Regions from separate parts of the Proteus mirabilis HI4320 genome, predicted to be linked through region 2. Evidence: predicted binding sites of a transcription regulator. Region 2 holds the regulator's gene; the other holds the start of a gene.
What was found. Region 2 encodes LexA, which represses DNA repair genes until DNA is damaged. Its sites were predicted from a motif close to TNCTGTATGTACATACAGNA; they were not measured.
Positions count from the first base shown of each region.

Region 1: the regulator LexA is predicted to act here: its motif matches at 2,458-2,477, upstream of PMI_RS04955 (metal-dependent hydrolase).

Region 1 is NC_010554.1:1,078,860-1,089,145, reverse strand. It holds gene PMI_RS04970 (fructosamine kinase family protein) at 1-752, shown strand, start outside; gene PMI_RS04965 (YniB family protein) at 846-1,400, opposite strand; gene hxpB (hexitol phosphatase HxpB) at 1,586-2,254, shown strand; gene PMI_RS04955 (metal-dependent hydrolase) at 2,512-3,078, shown strand; gene PMI_RS04950 (L-cystine transporter) at 3,320-4,711, shown strand; gene htpX (protease HtpX) at 5,036-5,914, opposite strand; gene PMI_RS04940 (OprD family outer membrane porin) at 6,294-7,646, opposite strand; gene prc (carboxy terminal-processing peptidase) at 8,551-10,286, opposite strand, start outside.
Region 2 is NC_010554.1:3,003,703-3,013,988, forward strand. It holds gene uvrA (excinuclease ABC subunit UvrA) at 1-303, opposite strand, end outside; gene ssb1 (single-stranded DNA-binding protein SSB1) at 556-1,080, shown strand; gene zur (zinc uptake transcriptional repressor Zur) at 1,436-1,966, shown strand; gene lexA (transcriptional repressor LexA) at 2,155-2,766, opposite strand; gene PMI_RS13555 (diacylglycerol kinase) at 2,894-3,265, opposite strand; gene plsB (glycerol-3-phosphate 1-O-acyltransferase PlsB) at 3,396-5,879, shown strand; gene ubiA (4-hydroxybenzoate octaprenyltransferase) at 5,993-6,847, opposite strand; gene ubiC (chorismate lyase) at 6,876-7,385, opposite strand; gene pgi (glucose-6-phosphate isomerase) at 7,607-9,253, opposite strand; gene lysC (lysine-sensitive aspartokinase 3) at 9,518-10,286, shown strand, end outside.

The DNA.
Region 1 (10,286 bases), 1.9 Mb from region 2:
TCCCTGTCTTTGTAAAATCTAACCTACGGGAATTTTTGCCCACCTTTAAAAATGAAGCAGAACAGCTTGAAATGTTGGCAAAAAGCCAAACGATCCGTATTCCTCGCGTATTAGGCATTGGCAATAGTAAAGATACTAGCTTCTTACTGTTAGAATTTCTGCCTGTGCAACCTTTTACACCTCACAGCGCGTATTGTTTTGGTCAACAGTTAGCTAAATTGCATCAATGGGAAGAACAACCCCGTTATGGTTTTGATTTCGATACCCATATAGATACCACACCTCAAGCAAATGGTTGGGAGAAGCGCTGGAATTACTTCTATTCGGAAAAGCGTATCGGTATCCAGTTGCAACTCGCTTCAGAGAAAGGGATGGTTTTCGGTGATATAGAAGAAATCATTCAAATCATTAATCACCGTTTAGCCGATCATCATCCACAACCCTCACTATTACATGGCAACTTATGGCCTAAAAATTGTGCTGCTATAGGTCAATCTGAAGGAACGATGTTCGATCCTGCTTGTTATTGGGGTGATCGCGAATGTGATATTGCCATGTTACCGCTATGCTCTTCTGTGCCAGCCAATATTTTTGATGGTTACCAAAGCATCTGGCCTTTATCTGAAAAATTCCTATCACGCCAGCCTATCTACCAACTCTACTATTTCCTTAATCGCTGTCATTTATTCGGTGAAGAAAAAGATTACCTAGCAGCCAGAAAAATCATTGATGATTTGCTCGGCACACACTAAAACAATCTGATTTTATTTACCGATAGATAAAAATAAACCTCGCCAAATGTTATCCTGCGAGGTTTATTTTAATTAAGTCAATGTGATAGATAACTACCAGCCTAAAAATTTCAGCAGAAAATAACCAATTGCGATCACAATAATAGGTGAAATATACAGCACCATGACTTGAGTAAATAGTGTATGTCTTGGCAATTTTATATTCTGCTCTAGCTCTTGCGCTGTAATACCACTTTTTAGTGCTCGTTCAATAATTAGTTGATCTTGAATATTTTCCTTTAAATATTTCACTTGGCGATACATTCTTAACCCTGATGCACTCAGTGCTAAGCCAATAAACATTAAAAAGAAGATCACAAAGAAGATAATATTCTGTTGGCTAAAACCTATTTGAGTGTTAGGTACTGGAGAATGACGCCAAAAAAAGTCTAGCCACGGGGTGTTAAATTGTACCATTTCTGCTAATACTCGAAAAAAATCATTAATTACAGCATTAACACCCTCGCCATTTGCTCTTGGCATCGCAGCTAACTCAATCAACGAAACTGTCGTTGAAATAAAGGCAGGAATAAAAATAAGCCAACCAATAACACGTTTTACAATGGCATATATTCCTGCATGTTGATAACTCATTTTGTCCTCACTCATAGAATTCGGCAATATGCACCTAAATATCCTAATCTAATTAACGGCTAATATGTCAATAATTTAATAGCTATAATTTTCTCTATTTATTTTTTAAAAGAAATAAGAAACTGATTAAAAAAGATTTTCCAATCAACTCTTGCTACAATCATTTTTCATCAACATAGACCTTATTATGGAGAGTAAACATGTCTTTTAAATTGCCCATCGAAGCCGCTATTTTTGATATGGATGGTTTGCTAATCGACTCAGAGCCGTTTTGGGCACAAGCAGAACATGAGGTCTTTGCACAATTAGGTGTCGATTTATCACTTGCTGACAGCATGCCCGACACCGTCGGCTTAAGAATAGATCAAGTTATCGAACTTTGGTATCAAGTATCACCTTGGCAAGGCGTAACACAACAAGAAGCTAAAGAAAGAATGATTGCTCGCGTTGTACAACTTATTGAAGATAAAAAACCGCTGCTCCCTGGTGTTGAACATGCCCTATCTTTATGTCAATCATTAGGTTTAAAGATAGCCTTAGCCTCAGCATCACCGCATTTTATGCTAGAGCGTGTACTTGAGTTATTTAATATTCGTCATTACTTCTCTGCTGTTGTCTCTGCAGCTGATTTAGCGCACAGTAAACCTCACCCAGAAGTCTATCTCAATGCTGCTAAGGCACTTAATGTCGCACCCATTAATTGTGTCTCTTTAGAGGACTCACGCAATGGTATGATTGCTTGCAAAGCTGCAAGAATGCGCTCAATTGTTGTGCCTGCAGCGGAGCAGTTTAATGACAAATGTTGGGGATTAGCCGATGTTAAAATTGCCTCTCTCAACGAATTAACCAAATCTCAATTATTAGGCTAACGACTTTGGTTATAGCCTATAAAAATTTATAGAAGGATATCATTTGTTGTCGATATCCTTTTTCTATATTAATTCTCATCCCTTATCTAAAATTTGGTTATTTTTAACACATCCGAATAAAATATTTCTGTTATTGCTTAATAATTAAGGCAATTTTTATCTTTTATGTCTGTTAGTTGCTGTAAAAACCTTTTATACTTAAGCACTGTATAAATGAACAGCAAGCGGTAAAAACCGCATATAGGCATAGATAAGGAATGACAGCCGAAGGACATTTACTTTTTTCTGTTGCAACACTCGTCTTAGCACAGAAATTAGAAATAACCCCCGTTCTTGCTCAAGGTGATTGGTTTCACATGATCCCTGCTGTCTTATTAGGTTCACTACTACCAGATTTAGATCATCCAGGCTCTATATTAGGACGCCTCTTTCGGATAATCTCATTACCGCTATCAAAACTCTGTGGTCATCGTGGCTTCACACATAGCCTACTCGCCTTTTGTGGTTTAGCCATTTTATGGGAAACACAAGTTGCGCCTTATATCACGATTTCGGCTGATTTTTTTCACGCCCTTTTGCTAGGTTACTTAAGTCACCTACTGGCAGATATGCTAACACCATCAGGTGTACCTTTTTTATGGCCACTAAAAATGCGTTTTGCCTTACCGATTTTAGCGAAAAAAAATAGCAAAAAAGGAGAACGATTTATTTCTGTCATCATCTTAGTTGGTGCACTATTTCTGCCCCCACACCTAACTTTTTCTCTTCCCACACAAATAAATCACTGGTTACAAATGTACCACGATAAACGTACACCTTTTTAACTCTCCTTGACAGTTCTCTACTTTCCTCTATCTATTTATAGTTAATTAGTCTTTTTTATACCAATCTTCCTTGTTTTTATAACTAAACGACTATATAAAAGAATAATTGATTATAAAAAGTTATTAACAATACTGTTACCATATAGCGAGTTGATGCTGTTATATCCTTTCTTATTACCTAAGAACTCATATCGCATACAATCGCCAAATTTATATATAAAAATCTCGTTGGAGAGTTAAGATGAATTTTCCGTTAATTATTAACGTACTCGTCTTTGTTGTGCTATTACTCATCTTGGCTAAATTAAGCCAACGTCAGTGGAGCCTGTCAAAGAAAGTTCTTGTCGGTTTGGTCTTTGGGGTGGTGTTTGGGCTGGCGTTACATGCATTCTATGACGCACACGATCCTATTATTAAAGAATCTATCCTTTGGTTTAACATCGTTGGTAACGGTTACGTGCAACTGTTACAAATGATTATTATGCCATTGGTATTTGCTTCTATTTTAAGTGCAGTATCACGTTTACACCAAGCATCATCATTGGGAAAAATTAGTGCACTAACCATTGGTACACTTCTATTTACAACGGCAATTGCTGCTCTTATTGGTATTGTTATAGCCAATATCTTTGGTTTAACAGCGGAAGGTCTTGTTCAAGGGGAACAGGAAGCGCAGCGTTTAGCCGCTATTCAACATAATTATATAGGTAAAGTGTCTGACTTAACTGTACCTCAATTAATTTTATCTTTTATTCCTAAAAATCCATTTGCCGATTTAACTGGTGCAAGCTCAACCTCGATTATTAGTGTAGTTATCTTTGCGGTATTCCTAGGAATGGCTGCAATAAAACTGCTTAAAGAAGATAAACCTCGCGGTGAAAAAGTATTAGCAGCGATTGATAGCTTACAAGCGTGGATCATGAAGTTAGTCCGTATCGTTATGGCATTAACACCTTACGGTGTAATGGCACTGATGACTAAAGTTGTGGCAAGCTCCAATCTGCATGACATTATTCAACTCGGTAGCTTCGTTGTTGCCTCTTATGTTGCGCTGGGCTTAATGTTTGTCGTTCATGGTTTATTAGTTGGATTTACTGGCTTAAACCCAATTAAATTCTTCAAAAAAGCAGGACCATTATTAGCATTTGCATTTACAAGTCGTTCGAGTGCAGCCAGTATTCCATTAAATATCGAAACACAAACTCGTCGCATTGGTGTTCCTGAATCGATTGCCAGTTTCTCATCGTCTTTTGGTGCGACAATTGGTCAGAATGGTTGTGCCGGTATTTATCCTGCTATGTTAGCCGTTATGGTGGCACCAACAGTCGGTATTAATCCTTTCGATCCTCTTTGGATTGCCACTTTGGTGGGTATCGTAACCATTAGCTCAGCAGGTGTTGCGGGTGTCGGTGGTGGTGCAACCTTTGCAGCCCTGATCGTTTTACCAGCAATGGGATTACCCGTTACACTGGTTGCCCTACTGATTTCTGTGGAGCCTCTTATCGATATGGGTCGTACTGCATTAAATGTTAGTGGCTCTATGACCGCAGGTACTATTACTAGCCAAATGATGCGCCAAACAGATAAAGAGATCTTTAATCAGGAAGAAGAAGCTGAACTTAATGTGAAGTAAACCACATTAACAATTAAGTTAAATCTCTTAAAGCCAGTTTAATTTTAAACTGGCTTTTTTATTTTGATATTAATTTAACTGCCTTTTATCTATCAATAGATATGATGATCATGCATCACTAGCTCTGAGGCTTAACTTAATACCTATAAAAATATTAAGAGATGAGGATATTTGGCTGAACCAGAACGGTCTGTTAAATAAAACGAAAAGCGATTGTAGGAATTAATCAAAGCTAATGGATCACCAACAAAAATGCCAGAAACATTTCTGTCTCTGGCATTTGTAAACTGATAATTAAAAATTATTTATCGCTAATAGTTTCTTTTACTTGAGATATTCGCCACTACGTAGTGCTTCAATACGCTTATCTAATGGCGGGTGTGATAAAAATAATTCACTAAATGACTTATTACGGCCATTAATACAGAAAGCCATCATACTGCTCTCTTCTTGTGGCTCATAGCTGGTTTTTAAGCGTTGTAATGCCGCTATCATCTTCTCACGGCCAACCAGTTTTGCAGAGCCTGCATCCGCATGGAATTCACGGTAGCGAGAGAACCACATCGTAATGATACTTGCCAAAATGCCAAAAACAATTTCAAGCACCATAGAAACGCCCATGTATACCCATGGGTTTCCGTTACTGTTTTCACTCTCTTCATCGCTCGAAATAAAATTCGCCACAAATTGAGCAATGATACGGGAGATAAAGATCACGAAAGTATTCACAACACCTTGTAACAAGGTCATCGTTACCATATCACCGTTGGCAACATGGCTAATTTCGTGTGCAATAACAGCTTCCGCTTCGTCACGGCTCATACTGGCTAATAATCCGGTACTCACCGCCACCAGCGAAGCATCACGACGAGCTCCAGTTGCAAACGCATTAATATCTGGTGCATCGTAGATTGCAACTTGAGGCATTTTAATCCCCACTTGCTCAGACTGACGTCTTACAGTATCAAGTAACCAACGTTCTACTTCAGAGGTTGGATTTTCAATCACTTGACCACCAACGGATCGTAATGCCATCCATTTTGACATAAGTAAAGAAACAAATGCACCACCAAAACCAAATAGGCCAGCCATGATCATTAAACCCTGAACACTGCGGCCTTGAATACCTGTTAAAGATAAGATGATCCCGAACACAAACATGACAGCTAAGTTTGTTAACAGGAATAAGGCAATCCTCATCATATTGATACTGTTCCTATTTTATCTAATTACCACATTGCAAAAACTATCTTATAAATAAGGCTTTTTTTTATTTTATCAAGTCTTTTAACTTGTTTGCTACTAAAAACGATATAACTTTACATTTTAATAAAAGAAAATGTAATTAATAGCTAAATTATGGAGGATTATTTTCACATAGAGGAGGAATAACAGTCTAGGCAAGATAGGCCCAAAAATAAATGCCTAGTGATGAAATTTTAACAAAATAAATTAATTGAAGGCGTTTTGTTAGATTAAAGGTTTGGATGTCAGCTTTATCTATTTTTGTACATGGCTCACCATCAGGCAAGCCATGCACCTATACAGGGATGAATTCTGTTATCCCTTACCCTATAAACAATTACATTTTAAAACGATATGTCGTTGTCATAGAGCCTGATAATGAGTGAGCACGTCGTGAGTGACCATCATACAGTTTTGGTGTGGTGTAATCATTTTCTTGTTGATGGTGCCAACCAATACCGCCACTTAAAGAAATAGAAAGATTAGCCGTTGGCTTCCAGTAGCTAAATAAGCCAAACTGCCCTTGTTTTAATCTTTCGCCGGAGTAACTAAATTCACTATAGTTAGTCCGTGCACCAACAGACAACTCATTGTTAACTTTGTATGCAGCTTCTAATGCCCCCATCACTTCACCATCACGCACATAGTCAATATCTGCATAAGCCGGTGAGTTAAAGCGTCCACGAGTATTCCCAATTGGGTTACGCGCAAATTGACCAACACCATTGGCTTTTTTCGCATCGGTATAAGTCACACCCGTACGAATGGTCCACGCTGATTCAGGAATACGCCATTCCATAGTACCAGCAAAGTGCCATGCATCCTTATCAAAGTTACGTTTACCTGCATTAGCATTGGTTAATGTGCGTTTTCCTTCACTGCCATAATCGTGGTAATAAACAACACCACCTAGAGTAACGTCTGATGTTAACTTATATTTTGTTTCTAAACCGTGTTGACGGAATACATCATCCGCCTGACCATAGAAATAATAGACTTTTAATGGTTTGGAATTATAGTTAACTCCACCAGTAATAACATGGTCAATATTATGTCTAACACCATTACCATCACTGAAATACATTCTATCGATATTTGGGCTATCACGACGCATAACTTTTCCGTCGAGATACAGCAAATCTAAACTCCAATCACCCATCGCCGTATTAGTGTAATAACCGTTATAACTGTTTAATGATAAGCGCTGTGAGTTAGTAAAAATACCTGTATTCTTCAAGGTAAACCAACCCGCTTTACCATTAATTAAAACAGGATCTAAATCGAATCTCACTTTTGCAAAACGTTGACCAATTTTGTTATAGCCTTTTGCTTCACCATCATCATTATATAATATGGCACGAGAAGCGAAGTCTTTACTTGCTCCTAATTTAATACCACCATAATAAGAAACATCGAATCCTAGAATGCCACCTAAATAGCCAGATCTGAAATCAGCTTGGAAGTTTTGACCCCAAGCATTAGCAACTTGTTTTCTATAACGTTGCTCTTGTTTATCAAAACGGTTTTCTGTTTTTAGGTATTTCCACATATTAATGGTAGTCAGCTCAAGTTCAGAATCAGAAATAAATGAGCTTTCTTTAATTGTATTTTCCCAATTCCCAGCATTAGCAGCGCTCACAGCTAAAAAACAAGGGGAAAACATAAACAACACCATTCTTTTTAGTTTCATTTTAAATTCAACCTGGTTAATAACTATTTAAATTTATTTATATTCAATAAGTTAAACAAAGTACTATTTTTATATTTAGCTAAAAGTAACGCTCGCTTAAATTGTATAAACTTAAGCCAAATCGCTATTTTTTTAGCATCAATAATGCTAGGTAGTCATCTCACCACATTGTTATTTACTTTTTTGAGCAATAAAATGCTTAAGCAAATTATAAATAACTTACCTTCTAGTCATTAATCCTTAATGAGAAAATCTATTCTAAAATTAGCGCATCTAGCGTTTATATAACTGCGCCGATGAGAAGAGATTTTGCACTTAGCATTTGGGTGAGATTTTTAATCTGTTACTATTACCTTAGTATGTCAGAATGATACAAAATTTTATGATCTGTATGCTATCGTAATTTTATGTCAACTAGAGCGATCATTGTCACAACATGTTACATTTATTGCAATAAGTAAACCATTAAATGTGAATTTAATCACATTTAATAAGGCATTTATTTTTTTATCTTATTTAATAGATAAAAATCTAGTTTTTATTTACCTTATAAAAGATTTTTTATCTAAACCTCCTTGCATTCCATTTATTTATATTTTTCAAAGCTAGTATCAAATAGATTTCAAATAAAAACTTAGATTACATGATATTAAGAATATTTTTATATAAAAGCAGTTAAATATCTTAATGAATCCTTATGTTACTGGTAACCAAATATAACTACTGAGAAAAATAGCCAAATAATAGTATGAGGCGATTTTCTCACTAAAGATATAACTAAGGTTATTATAAAGCATTAGATACCAGATACTTTTTTAGACAAATATAGGGAAATAAAAACCCCCAATAATTGATTAATCAACTATTGGGGGTAAATTTGGATCACTTTCTTAAGTAGAAAAACTTAATTTAATAACTTCTTAGGTTTTAATACCTTTGCAAGATCATCCGCAATATTAGCCGTTTCATCTAAGTAAGGATCAGGGCCTTCATAATCCTTCGGCAAATCATCAAGTGATTTTAGTGGTGGCTTACCCTCTAACTTAAGACGTTGGTTAATACGCTGTAATTTTATGGCTTCTAGCTCTTTATTCTCTTTTTCGCGCTCTGCAAAATTAAGAATAATAAACTTATCTTCACCTTTGGCTTTAGCTTCATTGTAGCGCTTGATGTCGTCAAAGATATATGAAAACTCTCTATCATTCGCGATACGTTTAGCATGTTGATCCGTCAATGTAGGTAGTGCTTGTTTTATTTTCTCTGAATACTCAGACAGCTTATAATTAGCCGGTGGAATACTGTCCCAAGGTAAAGCATTATCTTCATTGCTTTCCCCCATTTCTGAATTATCAAAGCTTGGTAATAACAAGTCTGGTGTCACCCCTTTTAATTGGGTACTTCCACCATTAATACGATAGAATTTTTGGATAGTGTACTGAACTGAACCTAAACTAGGCCAATCAGGACTTAACATCTGATCATAAACTCGTGTCAATGAACGATATTGTTGCACCGTTCCTTTACCAAAGGTTTGCTCACCGACAATTAATGCGCGCCCATAATCTTGCATTGCAGCAGCAAAAATTTCAGAAGCAGAAGCACTAAAGCGGTTAACGATAACCACTAGTGGCCCTTTATAATAGACAACATCATCACGATCATAATCCTGGCGTACTCGACCATTATTATCACGGACTTGAACGACGGGACCACTTGGAATAAATAAACCTGATAATGCAATAGCTTCCGTTAACGCACCGCCCCCATTACCACGTAAATCAATAACTAAAGCAGATACATTGTCTTTAGCCACTTTTTGTAGTTGGGTTTTCACATCATTAGTTAAACCGACATAGAAACTAGGAATATCTAAAATAGCGATTTTATCACCATTAATCACTTTTTCGGTTAACTTGACCGCTCTATCTTCTAGGCGGATCTGTTCTCTTGTTAAAGTGATAGTTCTTGGCTTCGCCCCTTTTTCATCAGAGATAACTTCTAGTTTAACTTGGCTACCTTTAGGGCCTTTGATTAGCGCGACAACGTCATCTAAGCGCCAACCAACCACATCAACCATGGGTTTATTATGTTGACCGACAGCGATAATTTTATCACCTACTTTTAGCGCTTTACTTTTAGCAGCCGGTCCGCCCGTTACCATGGAATTAATCATTGGATAATCATCATCCATTTGTAATACGGCACCAATCCCTTCTAATGAAAGGCTCATTTCTGAATCAAAGGCTTCCGTATTTCTTGGTGATAAATAACTGGTATGGGGATCAATTTCACGCGCAAAAGCCGTCATGATAATTTGGAATACGTCTTCACTTTGGCTTTGTGTTTGGCGACGTAATGCAGCTTTATAACGTTTTGTCAGTGTTTCTTTGATTTCACTATCTGTTTTGTCAGAGAGTTTAAGTGTTAGCCAGTCGTATTTTACTTTTTCATCCCAAAGCTTATCTAATTCAGCTTGCGTTTTCGGCCATGGCGCTTTGGTTCTATCTAACTGAAATTTATCTTGTCCAGTGAGATCGATAGGTTGATTTAATCGATTTAAAGCATATTGAAAGCGCTCAAAACGTCTTTTTTGCGCAAGGTTAAACAGATCATATAAAGGACCTAATTCACCTGTTTTTA
Region 2 (10,286 bases):
AATGGTGCCGACCGTTGAGCGCGGGTTATGTGATGTCGATTTCTGCTCAATCGAAATAGCGGGCGATAACCCTTCAATATGATCAACATCAGGCTTTTCCATTAAGGAAAGGAACTGACGAGCATAAGCTGAAAGCGATTCAACGTAACGCCGTTGGCCTTCCGCATAAAGCGTATCAAAGGCTAAAGAGGATTTACCTGAGCCAGAAAGTCCCGTAATAACAATAAGTTTATCGCGAGGAATGACCAAATTGATATTTTTTAGGTTATGGGTGCGAGCGCCCCGTACTTCGATTTTATCCATGAATATATCCCGGATTAAGTGAGTCGCCGAAAAAGAAAGAATCGGATAATTATGACACAAAACTAGCTGAATGGATATACAGTATATATATTGAAACTGAATGATAATGAAAATTTGCCATATTAAGACAATAAAATGTCGATCCTGTTCTCAATGGAGAAATTCATTACTCATCATATTCAAATTTTAGCTTACGTGATAAACTTCATCGCTTATGATTTCAAAAAATTTACTTTCGCAGGAGTACCTCACATGGCGAGCAGAGGCGTTAACAAAGTTATTCTTATCGGTAATTTAGGGCAGGATCCAGAAATCCGTTATATGCCAAGTGGTGGTGCAGTGGCAAATCTGACACTAGCAACTTCAGAAAGCTGGCGCGACAAACAAACCGGTGAAATGAAAGAGAAAACCGAATGGCACCGTGTGGTCATTTTCGGCAAACTAGCAGAAATTGCTGGCGAGTATCTGCGTAAAGGTTCACAAGTTTATATTGAAGGTCAATTACAAACACGTAAATGGCAAGATCAAAGTGGTCAAGATCGCTACAGCACTGAAGTTGTGGTGAATATCGGTGGCACAATGCAGATGTTAGGTGGCCGTGGTGGTCAAGATAATGCACCTTCACAAGGCCAAGGCGGTTGGGGTCAACCTCAGCAACCACAAGCATCACAACAGTTTAGTGGTGGCGCACCATCTCGCCCAGCACAACAACCCGCAGCGGCACCAGCGCCAAGTAATGAACCACCAATGGACTTTGATGACGATATTCCGTTCTGACGGTTACTTAAGAACTCACCTTATCTTCTAAGTCATATAACATCAAACGCTAAAGCCTGTTATACCATTAACGGGCTTTTCTTTGTTTCATGCTTATCCCGCATTTGCCAATCATATTGTCACACCTTGTCTATTTCCCATTGTCTATTTCCCATTGACTATTACTCGTTCATCATTGGCGTTAAGGTAAGTCTTGTGAATGAGTATTAGCCCCTTTCACCATGGTTAGATTTGATTTACTGATAATGACAATTTATAGCGTTATTTTCTCAAAATCCCACTTTCCACAAAGGTTTGCTCAAAAAAAATATGGTAAGATCATCGCAATTAATCACGTCTGAGAGCATCCTATCCTATGAATGAAGAGAAATTGCTCGCTCAGGCAGAAAAGATCTGCCAGAAACGAGGTGTTCGCCTGACTTCACAACGTCTGGCAGTATTGCGTCTGATCATGCAACAACCTACCGCAATCAGCGCTTATGATTTATTAGATTTATTACGCCAAGTAGAGCCTCAAGCTAAACCACCTACCGTATATCGTGGATTGGAATTTCTACTTGAACAAGGTTTTATTCACAAAATAGAATCCACCAATAGCTATGTGCTTTGTCATCATTTTGATGATGCTGAGCATACATCGGTGATGTTAATTTGTGATCGTTGCTTATCAGTCACAGAAAAAAGTAGCCATAAAATTGAAGGGGCGATCACCACACTCGCTAAAGATAATGGCTTTCATTTACGCCATAGTGTGATTGAAATTCATGGGCTGTGCGCTCAGTGCCATGAAGCCCAAGCCTGTACACATCCGGAAGGTTGTCACCATGATCATAGTATGGATGATAATCTTAAGCAGAAAAAAACCGGTGACTATAAGCCTCGTTAAGCAGATAAAAGATAAAAGTCAGCGGAACATATGTTTTTTTGTATAAATTAAAAACAGAAAATGCAGATGATTTTATGTTTTTACACATCATCTGCATCTTTTTGACGTTCTCCCCGCCCTGATGAACTGGAGGACGAGGTTTCGGCGCATCTGGTACAATAATTTGTATTGAATGAATTAGATACAAATTACAGCCATTCGCCGTTACGGATAACCCCTACTGCTAATCCTTCCACAGTAAAGCTCTGCTCACGTAAATCAACGATAATAGGTGAAAACTCTGGATTTTCTGCGTGCAGTTCTATCTTACTACCGACTTTCTTAAATCGTTTTACAGTTACTTCATCTTCAATACGTGCGACAATCACTTGGCCATTATGGACATCTTGTGTTTTATGCACAGCAAGTAGATCGCCATCCATAATACCGATATCTTTCATCGACATACCATTAACACGCAGTAAAAAATCTGCGCTCGGTTTAAAAAGCATAGGATCAACTTGATAATGGCTTTCGATATGCTCTTGCGCTAAAAGTGGTTCACCGGCTGCAACTCGTCCAATTAATGGTAAGCCTTCAGGCTCTTCTTCAAGTAGCAAACGGATACCTCTAGATGCACCAGAGACAATTTCTATCACGCCTTTGCGAGCAAGTGCTTTTAAATGCTCTTCTGCCGCATTAGGTGAGCGAAAACCAAGTTGGGAAGCGATTTCCGCCCGTGTTGGTGGCATACCCGTTTGCGAAATGTGATCACGAACCAAATCGTAAACCTGCTGCTGCCTTGCAGTTAATGCTTTCATTCCGCCCCCTGTTTGTTTATACAGTCAGACTGTGAGTATATACAGGTATATGCCGATTGGGAACTACAAATGCATATAAAACACGCATCTTTGCATTATTTTTCGACAATTGTCGATTTTTTTTACTTTATGCAAAAAAATGATGCCAAAGAATGGTTCCCCAAGTAAATAATCCCAATATAATAGCGACGAGAACGGCAGCTGATCCCATATCCTTTGCTCGTCCTGATAATTCATGACGTTCTGTACCAATGCGATCGACGACAGCTTCTATAGCACTATTGACCAGTTCTAAAATAACGACAAGGACGACTGAACCAATCAATAAAATGCGCTCTAGAACACTGACATCGATAAAAAATGCAAGGATAATTGCTATTAAGGTCACAATAGCTTCTTGTCTAAAAGCGGCTTCATTGATCCAAGCGGCGCGTAAGCCCTGATATGAATAGCCACCAGCTTTAATGATTCGGGTAAGACCTTTATTTTGATTAGCCATAATAAACTCTATCGAAAACAAACGATTATTTTGCCACTTTTCTCTATTAATATTGTCACAGCACCACAGATCTACGAAAGACTTTCTGTTATGCTTTCGAAGTATTGCTAATAAGAGGCTACAACTATTTATGTCAGCTTGGCGTAAACTATATTATAACACATTGAATTTACCACTGAAATTGTTGGTAAAAAGTAAACGAGTTCCGACTGATCCTATCACTGAGTTAGGCTTAGATACGTCGCGATCTTTCCTTTATGTTCTGCCTTATCACTCTAAAGCAGACTTACTGACATTACGTCAGCAATGTTTATCTCTTGGCTTGCCAGATCCTCTGCAACCCATAGAAATTAACGGAACCAAACTGCCAGCCTACGTCTTTATTGACGATGGTCCTAGAGTATTCCGTTACTACTCTCCCGATCCGCGTAAAGATTCAGTGAAAACATTCCATGCTTATCTTGATGCTCATCGTAACAATCCGCATCTTGATATTGAAATGTTACCTGCTTCAGTGATGTTCGGTCGCTCACCGGGTCGAGAAGGTCATAATGGTGTCCCCCATTTGCGCTTATTAAATGGGATCCAAAAATTTATTGCCATCCTCTGGCTAGGTCGAGATAGTTTTGTCCGTTTCTCGCCGACCGTATCCATGCGCCAAATGGCGAATGAACATGGAACCGATACCAGCATTGCTCGAAAACTTGCGCGTGTGGCACGTATTCACTTTTCACGTCAGCGTTTAGCAGCAGTTGGCCCAAAACTACCTGCACGCCAAGATCTCTTCAATAAACTATTGGCATCCAAAGCCATTGAAAAAGCCATTGAAGATGAAGCAAAAGCGAAAAAAATTACGCTTGATAAAGCACGTAAAAATGCCACTGATATCATGGAAGAGATCGCCGCTAATTTCTCTTATGAAGCGGTACGAATGACTGATCGTGTATTAAGCTGGACATGGAATAAGCTCTATCAAGGTATCAACGTTTTTAATGCAGAACGTGTGCGCCAACTTGCGCAAGATGGACATGAAATTGTCTACGTACCTTGTCACCGTAGTCATATGGACTACTTATTGCTTTCCTATGTACTTTATCATCAAGGATTGGTTCCCCCACATATTGCTGCGGGTATTAACCTTAATTTCTGGCCAGCAGGACCGATTTTCCGCCATTTAGGGGCTTTCTTTATTCGTCGAACCTTTAAAGGAAATAAACTTTATTCAACCATCTTCCGGGAATATTTAGGTGAATTATTCTCTCGAGGCTACTCTATTGAATATTTTGTTGAAGGTGGACGCTCCCGTACAGGTCGACTGTTAGATCCTAAAACAGGGACGCTGTCAATGACCGTGCAAGCCATGTTACGTGGTGAGACACGCCCTATTTCCATCGTTCCCATTTATATTGGCTATGAGCATGTCATGGAAGTTGCCACTTATGCCAAAGAGTTGCGTGGTGCGACAAAAGAGAAAGAAGGTTTTATGCAGATGATCAGAGGATTGCGTAAACTACGTAACCTTGGTCAAGGCTATGTCAATTTTGGTGAACCTATTTCGCTATCACAATACCTTAATCAGGCAGTGCCTGACTGGCGCGATGATATTGATCCCATTGAGCCACAACGTCCAAGCTGGTTAAATCCTGCAGTTAGTGCGTTAGCGGATAATATTATGGTCAATATTAATAATGCCGCTTCGATTAATGCGATTAACCTTGTCTCTACGGCGTTGCTAGCGTCCCGTCAGCGAGCATTAACTAAAGAACAATTATTAGAGCAAATAGATTGTTATCTACAGTTACTGCGTAATGTGCCTTACTCATCAGATATGGTTGTCCCCGATAAAAGCTCAGAAACATTATTAGCACACGCCTTGCAAACAGATAAATTCCAAGTTGAGCAGGATAGTCTTGGTGATATTATTATATTGCCTCGTGAAAGTGCCGTATTGATGACTTATTATCGCAATAACACCATTCACTTAATGGTTACACCATCATTAATTGCGAGCATTGTCTTGCATCACGAGCGTATACACCGTGATGACTTAATGAAACAGGTAGAATTAATTTTCCCTCTTATCAAAGCTGAGTTGTTTATTCGCTATGAAAAAGAGGAGTTACCTGATGTGGTTAATACACTGATTAGTGAGCTTTGTCGCCAACGTCTAATTTGCTGTGCTGATGATGGCATATTACGGATCAATCCAGCACGTATTCGCCCATTACAGCTTTTAGCAGCAAGTGTTAGAGAAACGCTACAGCGTTATGGTATTACGCTCTCTCTACTCAATTTTGCTCCTGAAATTAGCCGTGCACTATTAGAAAGAGAAAGCCGCATTTTGGCGCAACGACTTTCTGTATTGCATGGTATTAACGCACCTGAGTTCTTTGATAAAGCGGTTTTCTCCACTTTAGTTTCTACACTGCGTGAAGAAGGTTATCTCAAAGATAATGAAGATATCCTCAAAGCAGATGCCTCTGCACTTTACCAAGTTATTGCGAAATTAATGTCACCAGAAATTCGTTTAACCATTGAGAGTGTAGGCGTTACTGAAGATAACAATTCAGCACAAGCGATTGAGGAAAACCCTGAATCCAACATGGATAAGTAGTTGCTTAATAGCAAATCGCGCTATAATCAGTAATAGAAAAGGGATAAGCAATTGGCTTATCCCTTTTATTTTTATGCAACTTCAGTGCTCAGCTAGTGCTGGTAATATATTTATTAGAAATAATTAAATAAAATACCTGCGAATAAAACAAAACCGACATAATTATTATTCATAAACGCTTGAAAACAAGGGGCTCTTTCCCGTTCAGCAATTAATTTCTGTTGATAAATAAACAGGGCTGTCACGAGTAACAATGACCAATAATAGATCCCTTTCATATTCAGCAAAACGCCAATCGCCACTAATAATGCCAACATCACTAACTGTAAAATACCAATAATGATTTTATCGTAACGACCAAACAGAATGGCTGTCGATTTCACCCCTATTTTTAAATCATCATTGCGATCGACCATGGCATATTGAGTGTCATACACAACAGACCAGATAATATTGACCAAAAAGAGTAACCAACATACTAAAGGTAGTGTTTCAGAAACTGCAGCAAATCCCATAGGGATAGACCAACCAAAGGCCATACCTAAAATTAATTGAGGCAAATTACTAAAACGTTTTACAAAAGGATAAAACCATGCGAGTGCAAGTGCGGCAATAGATAACCAAATGGTCATGGTATTTAACGTAAGCACTAATCCAAACGAAAACAGCACCAAGACAATAAAGATAATCTTGCTCTCTTTCTCCGTTACAGCACCACTAGGTAATGGTCTATTTTTAGTTCTTTCAACGTTGCCATCAATTTTTCTGTCAGCAAAGTCATTTATTACACACCCAGCGGCACGCATGGAAAACACACCTAGAGTAAATACAATCAGGATATGCCAGTCAGGAAAGCCTTTAGCGGCGATCCATAATGCCCAATACGTTGGCCAAAGTAATAATAGCGCTCCAATAGGCTTATCTATACGCATTAAACGGCTATACGCCTGCCATTTATTGTGCGTCATACTTCCCTCCAATTTTAGCTCCCCCTAACTACTGCTTATATACAGGTGATGCAGGCAAAAACACCTCAGTTAATAATAAAGGTTTATCTGAAAGCTGGAAACGGGAACGACGTAACCAATGTCCATTTTGTTGCCCAATATGAATAAAATCACGACTTAAGGTTGTTTCCTGGAACAGATAACGTCCTAATGGCACCGTACGCAAATTCACTAATTGGCGATCTTCACCCGTTAATGTCTCTTCCGGCACTAATGTTCGCCCTAATAACCAAGGTACATTATCCCCACAAAGGACGATTTCTCTTAGCCAATAGCGTCGGCTATAAGGTAAACACTTTTGTTCATCAGCAGGCTCGATATATTCAATAAAACCTTCTTGATATGGCATTACCGTCACTTGATGGCAATGTTGCTCAAAACGTCGTGTCATTGAACCTAATTCCAGCAGCCAACTTAAGGTATTTTCTGCGACTTCTTCACGCTCTTCATCTGATAACCAGTGAATAGGTGCGTGAGTAATTATGGATTTTTTAAACATTCTTTCATCATCACAACTATGATGATCCTAACTTTATAAATCATTATGCACTAAGGATATCATGATGTAGCGATAGGAAGTTAAAAGCTGATAACATTTCGTATAAATAATCTAAAAAAACGTTAAAAGATAATCAGAATTCACTCAAATTGAGAAAAAACAAAGGAGGTCACCATCAACCTCCTTGGTTATAAGCGCTTAATCACACTTAATTTATTCTCTTAACGCCATGCTTTGTAACGATTAATTAAATTATTTGTTGAACTATCATGACTGTTAACACTTTCCTTACCTTTTAACTCTGGCAATATGCGATTAGCTAATTGTTTGCCCAACTCAACGCCCCATTGGTCAAAGGTGAAGATATTGAAAATTACACCTTGTACAAAGATTTTATGTTCATACATCGCAATTAACGCGCCTAATGAATAGGGAGTGATCTCTTTTAAAAGAATGGAGTTGGTGGGACGATTCCCTTCAAACACTTTAAATGGTGCCACATACCCCATGGTTGCAGGATCTTTTCCTGCTGAGGCAAACTCTGCATCGACTTGCTCACGAGTTTTACCAAATGCTAATGCTTCGGTTTGTGCAAAGAAGTTCGACATTAGTTTTGCATGATGATCAGATAATGGATTATGGCTGATCGCTGGTGCAATAAAATCACAAGGGATCAGTTTGGTTCCTTGATGAATTAATTGATAAAACGCATGCTGGCCATTAGTCCCCGGCTCTCCCCAAATAATAGGTCCGGTTTGGTAACTGACTTTGTTTCCATCACGGTCGATATATTTACCATTGGATTCCATATTACCTTGTTGGAAGTAAGCAGCAAAACGGTGCATATATTGATCGTATGGCAGAATCGCTTCAGTTTCGGTACCAAAAAAATTGTTATACCAAATGCCAATAAGCGCCAATATCATCGGAATATTATTTTCAGCTTCAGTGGTTCTAAAGTGATTATCCATAGCATGAGCACCAGACAGTAACTGCTCAAAGTTGTCATAACCAATAGATAATACAATGGATAAACCAATTGCTGACCATAATGAGTAGCGGCCACCAACCCAATCCCAAAACTCAAACATATTTGCGGTATCAATACCAAATTTTTCTACTTCAGCACTATTAGTTGATAACGCAACAAAGTGTTTCGCGACAAAAGCACTCTCTTTAGCCGCAGATAAGAACCAATCTCTTGCAGAGTGTGCATTAGTCATGGTTTCTTGTGTGGTAAAGGTTTTTGAAGCAATCAAGAATAGCGTTGTTTCTGGATCGCATTTTTTCAAGGTTTCTGCAATATGTGTACCATCAACATTAGAAACAAAATGCATGGTCAAGTGGTTTTTATAAGGGCGCAGTGCTTCTGTCACCATATACGGGCCTAAATCAGAACCACCAATACCGATATTGACCACATCAGTAATCGCTTTACCTGTGTAACCTTTCCATTCACCACTAATCACACGCTCACTAAATACTTTCATTTTATGCAATACAGCATTGACTTCTGGCATCACATCTTTGCCATCGACCATAACCGGTGTATTGCTACGGTTGCGTAATGCGGTGTGGAGTACCGCACGATCTTCCGTACAGTTGATTTTTTCACCGCTAAACATGCTCTTTATCGCACCAGCAACATCACACTCTTTAGCCAGAGCCTGTAATTTATCTAATGTTTCTTGGGTGATACGGTTTTTTGAAAAATCGACTAGAATTTGGTCTGAAAACGTTCTTGAAAAGGTGTTAAAGCGTGATGGATCTTGAGAGAACAGTGTTTTCATTTCTGTATCTTTCATCACGGCAAAATGGTCTTCTAATGCCTTCCAAGCTAAGGTATGAGTTGGGTTTACATTTTTCATTCACAATACTCTCTTAAGATTACAATCCGATACTCTCAGATTGTAGCCTGTCATTTAATAGTTACGGTCAATTCTTTCTTATTTGATGATATTCGTCAAAACCATTCAACAAATCTAGTATTAATTACTTACATAGGCAAAACCGATAATCTTTGAGTGATTATTAATTAAATTGATTATCCTTCACTCTTGATTGACTCTTTTGGCAATAACCGATATTCCTAACTGTGTTTAACATCTCACTGGGACTAAAGGAATACAACAATGAAAGATAATACTGCAACACCTTCATCACCTTTTACTATCGCCAAATTTGGTGGCACTAGCGTGGCAAATTTTGCGGCGATGGAAAAGTGTGCAGATATTATCTTAAAACAGAAATCAGTCCGTGTGGTGGTTCTTTCTGCTTCAGCGGGGATCACCAATTTACTTATCGAACTTGCGACAGGTGTTGACGCAACACAACGAGCCGCTTTATTGGCTCAAGTTCGTGATATTGAATACGCCATCATCAATCAACTATCACAAGCAGAAATTATTTCTCAAGAAATAAACCGCTTATTGGACAATATTGAAATGCTGTCAGAAGCGGCAGCCTTGGCAACTTCTGATGCGTTAACCGATGAGTTAGTCAGCCACGGTGAATTGATGTCAACGTTATTGTTTGTTGAACTGTTACGTGAAAAAGGAATAAGTGCAGATTGGTTTGATGTCAGAAAAGTAATGAAAACCAACGATCTGTTTTGTCATGCTGAGCCAGATATGGCGCAATTAACTGAGTTAACACAAAGTTTAATTCAGCCCCGCTTAACAGAAACCGTGATTGTTACCCAAGGTTTTATCGGACAAGAGCCTAAAGGAAAAACCACCACCTTAGGACGTGGCGGAAGTGATTATACTGCGGCACTGATTGGTGAAGCATTAGGGATGTCACGTGTCGATATTTGGACTGATGTACCTGGTATTTATAGCACTGATCCAAGAATAGTCCCACAAGCACATCGTATTGATCATATTGCCTTTGATGAAGCGG